4 regions of the [Micrococcus luteus] ATCC 49442 genome follow, and region 3 is predicted to be linked to each of the others. Evidence: riboswitches for the same ligand, from Rfam matches in the RefSeq annotation. Region 3 holds a riboswitch; each other region holds the start of a gene.
What was found. Region 3 has a riboswitch for thiamine pyrophosphate ahead of GUV69_RS16250 (ECF transporter S component). Riboswitches for the same ligand answer to the same signal wherever they lie in the genome.
Positions count from the first base shown of each region.

Region 1 (3,435 bases), 3.2 Mb from region 3:
GTGGAACCGGCCTGTCTCTCACTGACGGCTGAACTTCCCGCCACTGCCGCGCACCGTGCCCTGATGCAGCCGCTTTTCGATGTCCGGCATCAACTGGGTGATGAGGACTTCCAGCGCGAATACGTCCGCCGCATGTTTGCCGTAGATCTTCAGGAGCCTGTATCCCAGGAAGAAAGGCGTTCGGCGCGCAGGCTCCGGCTCCAGGCGCCGGCGTGGGAAGCCCCGCTGCACATCGTGCCGGGCGTCCCCACGATGGTCCTGACCGGAGGCTGGGAACCGCTCTACGAGGAAATCGCCGGCTACCTGCGTGAGACCGGCGCCCTGCACCGCATTGCTGCGGGCGGGCACCGGCCTCAGGATTCGCGTGAAGGTGACTTCGCTGTCCGGTCCTTTATTGCCGACGTCAGCCGGGCGCGCTCACTCCAGGCCTCCTGAGGGCGCCGCCCCTGCCGCCGCGGGGAGCTGAAGTTCAGGCAGGTACACCTTCCCGCCCTTCGCCAGGAACTCCTCGCTTTTTTCGCGCATCCCGCTGTAGATTCCGGCAATGGCTGCCTGCGCGTCGGCAGAGCCATATTCGTCCCGGATGTCCTGGCTGATCTTCATGGAGCAGAATTTGGGGCCGCACATGGAGCAGAAGTGCGCGGTCTTGGCAGGCTCGGCCGGCAGCGTCTCGTCATGGAACGCCTCCGCCGTCACCGGATCGAGGGACAGCGCGAACTGGTCCCGCCAGCGGAATTCGAACCTTGCCTTGGACAGGGCATCGTCCCTTTCATGTGCTCCCGGGTGGCCCTTGGCGAGGTCGGCCGCATGGGCCGCGATCTTGTAGGTGATGACCCCCGTCTTCACATCGTCCTTGTTGGGCAGGCCCAGATGCTCCTTGGGCGTGACGTAACACAGCATGGCGGTACCATAGCGGGCGATTTCCGTGGCCCCGATTGCCGAGGTGATGTGGTCATACCCCGGGGCGATGTCGGTGACCAGCGGCCCCAGCGTGTAGAAAGGGGCACCTTTGCAGAGTTCCTGCTGGCGCTCCACGTTCTCCCGGACCAAGTGGAAGGGGATGTGCCCGGGCCCTTCCACCATTACCTGCACGTCAAATTCCCAAGCCCGCAGGGTCAGCTCCGCCAGGGTGTCCAGTTCGGCGAACTGGGCGGCGTCGTTCGCGTCTGCCGTCGCGCCCGGGCGGAGGCCGTCGCCCAGGGAAAACGCGACGTCGTATTTGGCGAAGATCCCGCACAGCTCGTCGAAGTGCGTGTACAGGAAGTTCTCCTGGTGATGGGCAAGGCACCAGCCGGCCATGATGGAGCCGCCGCGCGAGACGATCCCCGTGACGCGGTTGGCGGTGAGCGGGACATAGCGCAGCAGGACTCCGGCGTGGATGGTCATGTAATCCACGCCCTGCTCACACTGTTCGATCACGGTGTCGCGGAAAATCTCCCAGGTGAGCTTGTTGGCCTCGCCGTTGACCTTCTCGAGCGCCTGGTAAATGGGCACCGTACCGATCGGGACGGGGGAATTGCGGATGAGCCATTCACGGGTGGTGTGGATGTCGTCGCCGGTGGACAGGTCCATCACTGTGTCGGCACCCCACTGCGTGGCCCACTGCAGCTTGTCCACTTCCTCGGCGATGGAGCTGGTGACCGCGGAGTTGCCGATGTTGGCGTTGATCTTCACCAGGAATGCCTTGCCAATAATCATCGGCTCGGATTCCGGGTGGTTGATGTTGTTCGGGATGATGGCACGCCCGGCGGCCACTTCGCTGCGGACCAGTTCAACATCGCAGTTTTCGCGGAGCGCCACAAACTGCATCTCCGGCGTCACGATGCCCTGCCGTGCATAGTGCATCTGGGTAACGGTCTTGCCGGCGATGGCGCGGCGGGGCACCGGCTGTGCGCCCTTCCACTCCGCTGAGGCGGCGCCGCGGCGGACAGCCGACTTGCCGTCGTCGAGCAGGTTCCGCTCCCGGCCGCTGTACGGCTCGGTGTCCCCGCGATCCTCGATCCATTCGCGCCGGAAAGGGCTGAGGCCCACGACAGGATCGCTGCCCGGGCCCGCGGTGCGGTAGACCCGGAAGGGGCCGTTTGCGTCGCCGTTGGGCGAAGGTTCCAAGGCGATTTCGGTTACGGGTACCCGGATGCCGGAGTCTTCATCGTTGATGAAGGCCAGCGAATGAGACTTCAGGGATTGGGTTTCCGGCCTGAGTCTGTGATTCCCATCCGCTTCATTTTGGGCAGGGATCAGCTGTGTTTCTTGCGTATTCAATGAATACTCACTTCCTTCGCCGGCATTACCCGGACAGGTTCGACGGTCGCAGGCGCGTCAGCCCGATCTCAGCCCCTGCAAGGGCACCCGTGTGGTCAAAACGAAGCTACCACAGCCGCTGCCCGGATCCCGCGGAACACTTGTATTAAATTGAAGCTTCAAGTAAATTAGACGCATAACGGCCTTCAACCCCGAAAGCCAGCGGACCGGGAGCGTTCACATGACTGCAGCAGCCACCAGCCAGGATCTTCTACCTGCCGACCTCTCCATGGGCACTGTCATGCTCAAGGTGGCCGATATGAAGCTGATGGCCGACTACTACCAGCGGGCCCTTGGCCTTGAGGTTGTGGCCGAAGAGGACGGCGGCGTCTACCTGGGCCGCCTCAGGCGTCCCCTGGTCCACCTGGCGCCCGCCCCGTCGCTGCACTTGCCGGGCAGGGGAGAGGCAGGCCTGTTCCACACGGCCCTGCTCTTCGACAACCAGGCTGCACTGGCGGCCACTGTCGCCACCGCAGCACAGTTCGACCCCCGGCTCTTTACCGGCAGCGCCGACCACCTCGTCAGCGAAGCCTTCTACTTCAATGACCCCGAGGGCAACGGCATCGAGCTCTACTGGGACCGGCCCCGCAGGAACTGGTCCTGGAACGGCACCGAAGTGGTGATGGACAGCCTGGCCCTGCCGCCCCAGCGCTACCTCGAACAGCACCTGAGCCAGGAATCCCTGGACGGGCAGCTGGGCACTGAAGCCGGCGTGGGCCACGTCCACCTCCAGGTGGGGAACGTCCAGTCAGCACACGATTTCTACGTCGGCACGCTCGGCTTCGAAAAGACCGCCGGCTGGCATGGCCAGGCCTTGTTTGTCTCGGCGGGCCGGTACCACCATCACATGGCCATGAACGTCTGGAACAGCCGCGGCGCCGGGCCGCGCAAGGACACCCTGGGCCTCGGCGAGGTGCTGATCGAGGTGGCCTCCGGGGATGATGTCGGAGCACTCGCGGACCGCCTGAAGGTGGCCGGCGTGGCCTCCCGGCACACGGGTGCCGAGCTGCGCTTTGAGGATCCGTGGCGCAACAACATCCGGGTAGCCGTCCGCTGAGCAGGCGTGGCCGGAAGTGCGGCCCACCATGCACTAGGCTGATTTCGAACGGCCGGGGGCGGCACCCTACGCTGCCC
Region 1 is NZ_JAAAXP010000001.1:415,978-419,412, forward strand. Features, by position in the region: gene GUV69_RS01885 (alpha/beta hydrolase) at 1-435, shown strand, start outside; gene thiC (phosphomethylpyrimidine synthase ThiC) at 418-2,262, opposite strand; TPP riboswitch at 2,257-2,363, opposite strand; gene GUV69_RS01895 (VOC family protein) at 2,483-3,358, shown strand.
Region 1: linked by a shared signal. The riboswitch ahead of thiC (phosphomethylpyrimidine synthase ThiC) and the one ahead of GUV69_RS16250 (ECF transporter S component) in region 3 are both predicted to bind thiamine pyrophosphate.

Region 2 (3,435 bases), 3.1 Mb from region 3:
GACGCGGTTCATGGTAACGAAGTCTCCAACGGAAACCTTCTCTTGCCGGCCGCCTGCGCGGACAATCGCGTACACCACTTGGGAACTCACTTCTCTCGACGTTTATTACTAGATTTGCGTGCGGAACCTGGGCCAATGTTTGACTGGGTTCCCGCTGTGCCTCAACGCCGTGGGGTCGTAACCCAAGTGTTGGCGTAAGCACCGAAGATCTAGAATACGCTAATTTCGCCTTCGGCCGCAAATGAGGCTGGTTACGGCCGTTTGACTGTGATAGGTCCCACTGGTGGGAACAACACTGACAATCCGAAACCGTGCCCGACTATCGTACCGGCTGCGTGGCCCTTCGGCGTTCAGGCATGCAGCCGCGGCGCGTCGAAGAACTCCACTTCGAACCGGCTTGAGTGCTTGAAGGCCTGAACCATGGCAGCCCGCTCGTCCCCGGAGGCCTTTCGTCCGGCGTCGTCAACCAAGGCGATCGCGTCCCGCGTGGCCTGCGCGAAATCCTCGTCCGCGTACGTCCGCAGCCATTCGGCATAAGGGTGCTCCGCCGGAGCGCCTGCCGCAAGGAACCGGGCGTGGAGTGTCTTGCCCGCCTCGGCGTACAGCCAGAAACACGGCAGGAGGGCCGCCACCGCAACTCCGTAGCTGCCGGAGGCTGAGGCGGCCAGCAGATGGTCCACATAGGACTTGGTGACCGGGCCCAGGACGTGCTCCACGGTGCGGGTGCTGAGCCAGTTGCGGTGCAGTTCGGATTCGACTTCAAGGCATTGCTGGGCAGACCTGGCCCAGAACAGCTGCGCGGCTTCTGTCGGCGCCAGAGCGCTGGCGCGGGCAAGAACCCGTGAATAGCCGTTGAGGTAGATGGCATCCTGGGCGAGGTAGTAGGCGAACTGTTCCTCTGCCAGCGAGCCGGCCGTCAGGTCGCGGATGAATTCCAGCCCGTAGATGGCCTCCAGGTAAGGGGCCGCCGTCCGCTGCAGGAGTGCAGCGAATTCCCCGGCAGCGGGAGGCTGCTGTACATGGTGGAAGTGGTGGACCGGGCCGTTGCCGCCGCCGACCCCCAGTTGGCCGGATGCCCGCAGCGCGCCGGCAAGCCACGGCTTCACCAGCAGCAGGGACGCCTCCCAATCCCCCAGCCTGGCCTGTGCAGTTGCCATGGCCGAGGACAGCGAGCAGCCCGTGCCATGACTGTTGCGCGTGGCGATCCTGTCTCCCGTCACTTCCACAACCGGCCGGGAAAGCAGTCCCCCGGCGTTGACCAGGGCATCAGGGCACGTGTCGCCGTCGAGATGGCCTCCCTTAACCAGGACCGTGGCGCCGGTAGCCGCGGCCAACCGTTTTCCCTGCTCCAGCGCCTCCGCCCAGTCCCGGGCATGGGACTCCCCTGCCAGGATGGCGAGCTCCGCAAGGTTTGGTGTAATCAGGTCCGCAAGCGGCAGCAGGGCCCGCATGGCCGTCTCGGCCGGCTCCTGCAGCAGCCGGTCTCCACTGGTTGCCACCATCACCGGATCGAGGACCACGACGGCGGGACGTACCTTTTCCAGCCAGCTGCGGACCGCATCGATCACCTCCGCGTTGCCCAGCATGCCGATCTTGACTGCATCGATGGTGATGTCGTCGCTGATGGCGTCAAGCTGCTGGCGCAGGAACGCAGCGGGGGGAACGTGGACTGCCTGGACGCCGAGTGTGTTTTGAACCGTCAAAGCGGTGATGGCTGCCATGCCGTAACCGCCCATGGCGGCAATGCTTTTGAGGTCAGCCTGGATCCCGGCTCCCCCGGACGGATCCGAGCCGGCAATGGACAACACCCGCGGAGTATGGGTCAGAACATCCGCTGCGCCCGATGGCGCAAAGGCGGGGCCGGCAGCCGGGGCTGCTGGTCCCGGGGTAGTCAGTGGCGGCAGGGCCGCTGGAAAATCGGGGGTTGCGGGAGGAAGGACATAAGTCGAAGCCAAGGAGACATCCCTTCGCCGGTGCTAACCGGACAGGTTCTACGGGTCTGGATCTCAGCCGGCTTTCTGCCGGCACCCCGTGTCAGTCACCCAGCCTAGCCTTTCTTTGGTGCCACCGCCCGAAGATGAAGCCGGGACGTAGAATGCCCGGACGCGCCCCCAATGAAGGGCGTGTCCGGGCATCCCGACCTATGTCCGGCGGAGGATCAGAGTTCTGAGGCAGGAACCCCTACACCCAGGATGATCGGCGCGCTGGTTTCGACCGGCTTGGCACTTGCGGGAGCCTTGGCGGGCTCCGGCGCCTTGGCCGCGTGCGTGTGCCCGGCCGCGGCTGCAGGGACAGCTTCGTGATGCTCCACCGTGGTGGCATTGGCTGCGCCCTGGGCCCGGCTGGCACTGCGGTTCCGCCGCGGCCGTCGGGTGGCGGGCTGCTGGGTGTGATCCGAGTAGTCCCGTTCAACAACGGCGGGAACCTGGCGGGCAGGGGCTGCAGCGGGCGCGCTGACGGCCTGCCGGCTCACTTCCGGCTCTGCCTGCCTGACCTCGGCGGGCTGGCTTGCCTCCTGACCGCTTTCGGTTTCAGGGGCCGGACCGCCGAGCCTGGCGAAGGCCTCCGCCAGGCGGTCAAGGGTCAGGGCAGGGGCTTGCGGCTGATCCTCATGGTGCTCCACGAACGGCAGCACTACCTGTTCACCGCCGAAAGTCAGCACGGCGGCCGGGCGGCCGGTAATTTCACCTTCCGACCGTTCCGGCGCAGGGGCGGGGGCCTCCGTGCCGGCGGCCCGGGCCGCCGCAGCAGCCTGGGCTACTTCGTCGTCATGCAGGTGGGCCGCGTGTGCTGCGGCCGCAATATTGGCCAGAGCTGCCCGCGTGGCCTCCGCCTTGGCGTGGCGCTCGGCGTCGCTGGGGTCCGGGTGGACCGTGTGGATCTGCACCGGAGCTGCCGGTGCCACCTCCAGGGGCTGGCCGCCACGGCCGCGGCGGCGCTTCCGGTCGGTCCGGCCGCCCTGCTGTGCGTCCGGACGCTGGGTGTCGCTGCGCTGGCTGTCCATCCGCTGGGTGTCCGGGCGGCTGTCCGTGCGCTGCACGTGGTGCTCGGCGGCGACAGTGTTGGCGCGGCGGTGCTCCACAGGATCGTCGTGGGTGACGATTCCGCGGCCAGCGCAGGTTTCGCACTGCTCGCCGAAGACTTCCAGGAGTCCTGTGCCCATGCGCTTGCGTGTCATCTGCACCAGTCCCAGGGAGGTCACCTCGGCCACCTGGTGCTTGGTGCGGTCACGGCCCAGGCATTCCACCATGCGGCGGAGCACCAGGTCGCGGTTGGACTCAAGGACCATGTCGATGAAGTCGATGACAATGATGCCGCCGATGTCGCGGAGGCGGAGCTGGCGGACTACTTCTTCGGCCGCTTCGAGGTTGTTCTTGGTGACGGTTTCCTCGAGGTTTCCGCCGCTGCCGGTGAACTTGCCGGTGTTGACGTCCA
Region 2 is NZ_JAAAXP010000001.1:502,387-505,821, reverse strand. Features, by position in the region: gene rplU (50S ribosomal protein L21) at 1-78, opposite strand, end outside; gene thiD (bifunctional hydroxymethylpyrimidine kinase/phosphomethylpyrimidine kinase) at 351-1,826, opposite strand; TPP riboswitch at 1,946-2,042, opposite strand; gene GUV69_RS02320 (Rne/Rng family ribonuclease) at 2,159-3,435, opposite strand, start outside.
Region 2: linked by a shared signal. The riboswitch ahead of thiD (bifunctional hydroxymethylpyrimidine kinase/phosphomethylpyrimidine kinase) and the one ahead of GUV69_RS16250 (ECF transporter S component) in region 3 are both predicted to bind thiamine pyrophosphate.

Region 3 (3,435 bases):
GTGGACCGGTCAACGTCCACCCTGTACCTGCACGCGCTTAATGTCAGCACACCAGAGGACGCAGAGAACCTGCGCAACGAAGTCCGTTCCATCGAAGCCCGCCTGATCAGGATTATGGGCAGCCCGGAAGAACTCGAACTCGTCCGGCAGGAGGCCGCAGCATGATGCAGACCGTCCTGACTGTCACCGCAGTCATTCTTTCGCTGGCTGCGGCGGGCGCTATCATCCGGATCGCCCGCGGCCCGTCGCTGCTGGACCGCGTGCTGGCCTCCGACGTCCTGCTCGCCATCCTCGGCGCGGCACTGTGCGTTGACATGGCCGTCAACAGGCACCTGAACAACCTGATGCTGCTCGTGGCGCTTTCCGTTGTCGGTTTCATCGGCTCGGTCACGGTGGCACGCTTTGTGGCCGACCGGCGGGAGCAGACCCATGAGTCCTGAACCGAACGTGGTGGATGGCATCATCGATACCCTGACGGCGGTTTTCCTGGTGGTGGGTGCGCTGATGTCCCTGGCCGCCGCCGTCGGCCTGCTGCGCTTCCCGGACCTGCTGAGCCGGATGCACGCGGCCACCAAGCCGCAGGTGCTGGGCCTCTTCCTGCTGCTCGCGGCCATCGGCCTGCAGATGCGGACGCTGTGGGTATGGCCGGTGCTCCTGGTGGCGTGGATTTTCCAGTTGCTGACGGTGCCGGTGTCCGCACACATGGTGGGCCGCTCCGGCTACCGCACCAAGCACCTGCACCGCGAGCTGCTCAGCTCCGATGACCTGGACGCCGTGGTGGAGAAAGCCGCGCAGTCGTCCAGGGATAACGCCTCCGACGCCGGCGGGCGGGACTGATTCCCGGCCGGGACTAGACGATGTCCTGGCTCTTGGCGAAACGCGTGATGGCCCGCTGCGTGCCGCGGTTGGCGAGGACCTGGATGATGGTGCTGACCGAGGCTGAAATGAGCGCAAACGTCAACGCCGAGCGCAGGCTTGTGGGGGTGTCTTCGTCCTTGCCTGTGGGGGGCTTACGGCCGGTGGACTTTTCCCACACGGTATTAACCACCTTGGTGCCGACAAACCCGGCGGCGAGGCTGATTCCTGTGCCGAGCAGCTTGATGAACAGGTTCATGGGTTGAACTCCTTGTGGCGGATCGGGGACTGCCTTTAGCCTAACGTGATCAGGCCGGCGGTCAGCACCTAGGGCTGCCCCATGGAGGCCAGTATTTCCCGCAGCGCCTCCACCACGAGGTTGTGGTCCTGCATCTGCGGGAGTCCGGAGACAGCCACCGTCGCCACCGCCCCGACTCCCGTGACATAGACCGGGAAGCAGCCGCCGTGGGCCGCGTAGGTCGATTCGTCGTACCAGCCCTGGTCCTCGATCCGGCCGCCGCCCAGCCTTCCGCGCAGGCCCACCAGCAGGGACGGGACGTCGTAGCGCGCGGCGGTGCGCTGCTTCGCCCGGATCCAGTGCCCGTTGTCGGGCGTGGCGCCGTCAAGGGCCACATGGAAAAGGACGTGTTCACCCTTGGTGATGTCGATGGCGATGGGCAGCTTCCGGGATTTGCCCAGCTCCACCAGCAGCAGCCCAAGGTTGAGGGCGTCGTCCTTGGTAAACCGGGGGAACTGCAGCTCGCTGACCTCAGCCTCTATCCGCGCGATCAGCGCCTCGAGCGAGCCTGGCGGCTGGGCTTCGCTGGAGTCGGGATCGAACACGGTCACATTCGAGGCGTCGGCAGTCATGGCCCACAATCTACCGCGCCTGCGGTGTAAACTGGGTCACGCCCATCAGGGCAGATTTATTTACGACAGGGGAGCGCCGCCGTCGGGCACTGCAGGGATGCAGCCGGTGGATGGGCGCTGAGAGTGCGGACAGCCGCAGACCCTCGAACCTGATCCGGTTAGTACCGGCGCAAGGGAGTCGAGCTTCTCAGAGTGTCCGGATCCGGGCGGCGCAGGCCGGGCCGAAACCGCGAATACTCTCCCCTCCTGTACCTCAGGAGGCAGAAATGACAACAGCAGGACTCAAGAAGGCCAGCTATTCCTGGCGCGTTGTGGACATTGTGGTGGCGGCTTTGATCGCCATCGCCGGCGGCGTCATTTTCTGGGCCTGGTCCCAGGGTGCCGCGCTGGTGTCCGCGCCGATGAATGCCACGTACCCGCCCCTCACAGGCCTGATCGCGGGCGGCTGGATGATTCCGGCTGTGCTGGGCATGCTCATCATCCGCAAACCGGGCGCAGCGCTGTTCTGTGAGGCCGTGGCCGCGACCGGTGAGCTCATGATGGGTTCCCAGTACGGCACCACCGTGCTGATCTCCGGCATCCTGCAGGGCCTCGGCGCCGAACTGGTGTTCGCCGCCTTCGCCTACAGGAAGTTCAATCTGCCCGTGGCCCTGCTCGCAGGCGCCGGCGCCGGACTGTTCTGCGGCCTGAACGATTCCTTCGCGCCCTGGGGCTGGAACATCGCCTACGAGGCCGGCGACAAGGCCGCGTACATTCTGTTCTGCGCCATCTCCGGTGCCGTCATTGCCGGCGCCGTGTCCTGGATCGCCACCCGCGGCCTCGCCAAAACCGGCGTCCTGAGCTCCTTCGCGTCCCGGAAGGCCTTCTCGGAACCCGTCTTCAACTGATGACCGCTTTCGACGCCGGTGCTTCCGCGGTGCGCCCCGCTGCGGTATCAGCCCATGGCTGGGGCTGGCGGCACGCCGGCCGTGCCGCCCCCGCCGTCCAGGGGCTGGACCTCGACATCGCCCCTGGTGAGCGGGTGCTGCTTTTGGGCCCTTCCGGCGCAGGCAAATCGACGCTGCTGCACGCCCTCGCCGGGGTGCTGGGGGACGAAGGGGACGACGCCGACGAGACCGGTTCGCTGCTGATCGACGGCGTTGCGCCGCGGAGCCGGCGCGGCCGTGCAGGGCTGATGCAGCAGGATCCTGAAACGCAGGTGGTCCTCTCGCGGCTGGGCGACGACGTCGCCTTTGGCGCCGAAAACCTGGCCGTTCCGCGGGACGAGATCTGGAAGCGGGTCCACGAGGCGCTCGACGACGTCGGGCTGCGCAGTGCCGGCGGATCCCCGGGTGCCGCCCGGCTCCCGCTGGACCACCCGACGTCGGCACTGTCCGGCGGGCAGAAGCAGCGGCTGGCGCTGGCGGGCATCCTGGCCATGCGGCCGGGACTGATCCTGCTGGATGAGCCGACAGCCAACCTCGACCCCGCAGGCGTCCTTGAGGTGCGGGACGCGGTGGGCCGTTGCCTCGACAAGACGGGTGCCACGCTGGTGGTTGTTGAACACAGGGTGTCCGTCTGGAAAGACGTGGTGGACCGGATTGTGGTGCTGCAGCCGGGCTCGGCAGCGGCCTCCGGCGCTCCCGGCAGTTCGTCGGGCGTGCTGCTGGACGGTCCGCCGGACCGGGTGCTCGCTGAGGCGCGGGACATGCTGATCGGTGCCGGAGTGTG
Region 3 is NZ_JAAAXP010000001.1:3,567,823-3,571,257, forward strand. Features, by position in the region: gene GUV69_RS16225 (Na+/H+ antiporter subunit E) at 1-165, shown strand, start outside; gene GUV69_RS16230 (MrpF/PhaF family protein) at 162-440, shown strand; gene mnhG (monovalent cation/H(+) antiporter subunit G) at 430-837, shown strand; gene GUV69_RS16240 (DUF4235 domain-containing protein) at 851-1,114, opposite strand; gene GUV69_RS16245 (heme-degrading domain-containing protein) at 1,183-1,725, opposite strand; TPP riboswitch at 1,783-1,919, shown strand; gene GUV69_RS16250 (ECF transporter S component) at 1,992-2,612, shown strand; gene GUV69_RS16255 (ABC transporter ATP-binding protein) at 2,612-3,435, shown strand, end outside.

Region 4 (3,435 bases), 3.5 Mb from region 3:
GCCGCCATTCCGGTCATCAGGGAAATCTGCGCGTTCCAGTCCTCCACCGGGAGCTGCGGGGCAGCGGCAATCCGGTAGCCGCCGTCGGGCGTCTGCACGATTTCCTGTTCCGGCATGTTCAGGCTGGCACCGCCGCGCTGCCGTTCCAGCTCAACGCGTTTGAGGCCGACGTCCTTCAGCAGCTGCAGGACGGGATTGGCGGTTCCGGCGTCGATGTCCGCCTGGACGCCCTTGTAGTCCAGCTTGGCCCGGCTGCGGATGGTTGCACGCCGGACGGAGACGCTGGAGACGTGCGCGGCGTCGTCGAGCCCGAAATCCCACACGAACGCTGAACACAGCTGGTCCGCCAGGAGGCTGCCGGCCTGTTCGCTGATGACCTCGGGGTGCAGCGGAATCCGGCCGTCAGGGGCGTAGAACGTCTGGCCGCGGCGGCGCGTTTCGGTGTCCAGGCTGCCGCCGGGGCGGACAAACGAGGGTACATCCGCGATGGCGTACAGCACCCGGTAGCCGGCGCCGGCGCGTTCGATGAACAGTGCCTGGTCCAGGTCCGTGGACGACGCCGGATCGATCGTCAGGAACTCAACGTCCGTCATGTCGGTGGCGGGTAGCTGGTGCGCAGCAACGGCCGCTTCGGCGTCGCGGACCGCTTCTGCCGGGTAAGGACCCGGCAGTTCCAGCTCGGTCCGCAGGGCGCTCAGTGCTGCCGCGAGGGCGTTGGTCTGCTCGTGGACGTTGGGGGCCAACCGATGATGGGACACGAAAGTCAGGTTAGCCCGGTTTCCCTGATTCGTGCACGCCCCGCCCCGCTGCGCGCCGGATTCTCAGGAGCCGGGCGCCGGACCATCAGGACGCGGGGGCATCCAGGGCCGCCACGAGCGCTGCGGCTGCTGCCGTGGGGTCGGAGGCTTCCGTAATGGCCCGCACCACCACAATCCGGCCGGCTCCGGCTTCAACCACCTGTTCGACGTTGCCCAGGTCGATGCCCCCGATCGCGAACCAGGGCAGGGTGCTGTCTGCTGCGGAGACGGCCTCCGCGGCATAATGCACCAGGTCAAGGCCCACGGCGGCCCGGCCGGGTTTTGTGGGGGTGGCCCATACCGGTCCGACGCAGAAGTAGTCCAGACCGCCGTCGGCAGTCACCGCCGCGGACATCCGGATGGCGCCTTCGATCTGTTCGGAGGTGTGGGTGGACAGGCCCACTGCGGCCCCGGCGCCGAGCAGGGTGCGGGCCGACGCCACGGGCAGGTCCTTTTGCCCGATGTGGAAGACGGGTGCGCCGGACAGCATGGCGATGTCTGCGCGGTCATTGACTGCCCAGAGCCGTCCGTGTCGGGCTGCGGCTGCCTGCAGTACGGCCAACAGTTCCAGTTCCTCGGCGGCTTCGACTTCCTTGTCGCGGAGTTGGATGATATCCACCCCGCCGGCGAATGCCGCGTCCACAAAATCAGCGAAGTCACCGCGGTCCCGCCGGGCATCAGTGCACAGGTATAGCCGTGCGGTGGCGGGAAGGGTGCTGCCTGTCGCCTGGGCGGAGTAGCTGGGCACGATGTGGGGACTGGAGTGCGCGTTCATGAAAACCACCATAGTTCCCCTAAACTGGGCGAGTACTGCGGGAGCCCGTAACAGCCGTCACAAAGCGGCCGGGCTGAGAGGGCATCAGAGCCGACCGCTTGACCTGATCCGGCTAGTACCGGCGTAGGGAAGGAAACACATGGTCCTGCACGCGGACGTCGCCGTGATCGGTGGCGGAGTCATTGGCCACGGCATCGCCTGGGAGGCACGGCGCTCCGGCCGGTCCGTGGTCCTGATCGATGACGCGCCCGGCTCCGGGGCCAGCTGGGCGGCCGCCGGCATGCTCGCCCCCGTCAGTGAACTGCATTACCAGGAGGAAGACCTCCTGGACGTCATGCTCGAGTCTTCAAGCCGGTGGCCCGCGTTTGCAGCGGACCTTGCCCGCGCGGGGGCGGCGGACACCGGGTACATTACGACGCCGACCCTCGCCATCGGCGCCGACGCTGCGGACCGCCGCGCCCTGATGGACCTGCGGAGCGTTCAGCAGGCGAACGGGCTTGTGGTAGAGCCGCTGCCCCTCCGGGAAGCGAGGGCCAGGGAACCGCTGTTGAGCCCGGCAATTTCCTGCGCCTTGGACATCCCGGCGGACCACCAGGTGGATCCGCGGAAGCTGGTGGCCTCGCTCCGTCAGGTCCTGGCCGTCCATAAACCGGGGGCAGGAACCGCCGTCGCCGGTGCCCGTGACGGGTTCGCCGTCGATCACCTCGCAACGGGCCTGCGGTGGGAGGGCGGCCGTGTCAACGGGGTGACGCTGGCCAACGGCGGCACAGCCATCGCCGGTGAGACCATTGTGGCCAACGGCGTGCAGTCGGCCTCGCTCGCCGGCTTGCCGGACGGGCTGCATCTGCCGCTGCGGCCTGTCTACGGCGATATCCTGCGCCTCGCCGTTCCCCGGCATTTGCGCCCGCTGGTTACCTCCACCGTCCGTGGCCTGGTCCACGGGGTGCCGGTCTACATCGTTCCGCGGCAGGACGGCACCGTGGTGATCGGCGCAACCCAGCGGGAGGACGCGCTATCCGCCGCGGGGGACGGAACCGGGGCGGGCTCTGCGGTCTCGGCCGGCGGCGTCTACCAGTTGCTGCGCGATGCCCAGGCGCTGCTGCCCGCCGTCGCCGAGTTGGAACTCCTGGAATCCACCGCCCGGGCGCGGCCGGCCACGCCGGACAATGCACCGCTGCTTGGCCGGGTACCTGCCAGCGCAGCCGGCACCGGGCACATCCCCGGGCTGATCATTGCTACCGGGTTCTTCCGCCACGGCGTCCTGCTGACCCCTGGTGCGGCGGCTATCTGCCGGGACCTGCTGGACGGCCGGCATGAAGCCCGCTGGGACGCCCTCAGCCCGGGCAGATTCTCCGGCCTTCCCCGTGTAACTTCCCAACCCACAAAGGAAACAGCATGAACATCACCCTCAACGGCGCGCAGCATGCCGTGCCGCACGACGCGTCCATTACCAGCCTCGTCAGCCAGATCACCGGCCGCCGCCTCGGCGTCAACGGCCAGGCGGCTGACGGACAGAAGCTCGGTGTGGCCGTCGCCCACAATTCCGAAGTAGTTCCGCGCAGCCAGTGGCATGCCACGGCGCTCGCCGAAGGTGACAACGTAGAACTGGTCACCGCAGTTCAGGGAGGCTAAATCATGACAGTAACCACCAGCATCAGCACAACGGACCACTCCGCGGCTGCGGACCGGCTGGTCATCGACGGGGTTGAGCTGGGCTCGCGCCTCATCATGGGCACCGGCGGAGCGCCCAGCCTCGACGGGCTGGGCGCCGCCCTCCTGGCATCAGGAACGGAATTGACCACTGTGGCGATGCGGCGGTACTCGCCGGCGGAGTCCGGGTCCCTCTTCCAGCTCCTGGTGGAC
Region 4 is NZ_JAAAXP010000001.1:80,491-83,925, forward strand. Features, by position in the region: gene GUV69_RS00395 (RNB domain-containing ribonuclease) at 1-758, opposite strand, end outside; gene thiE (thiamine phosphate synthase) at 844-1,572, opposite strand; TPP riboswitch at 1,600-1,719, shown strand; gene thiO (glycine oxidase ThiO) at 1,712-2,971, shown strand; gene thiS (sulfur carrier protein ThiS) at 2,968-3,204, shown strand; gene GUV69_RS00415 (thiazole synthase) at 3,208-3,435, shown strand, end outside.
Region 4: linked by a shared signal. The riboswitch ahead of thiO (glycine oxidase ThiO) and the one ahead of GUV69_RS16250 (ECF transporter S component) in region 3 are both predicted to bind thiamine pyrophosphate.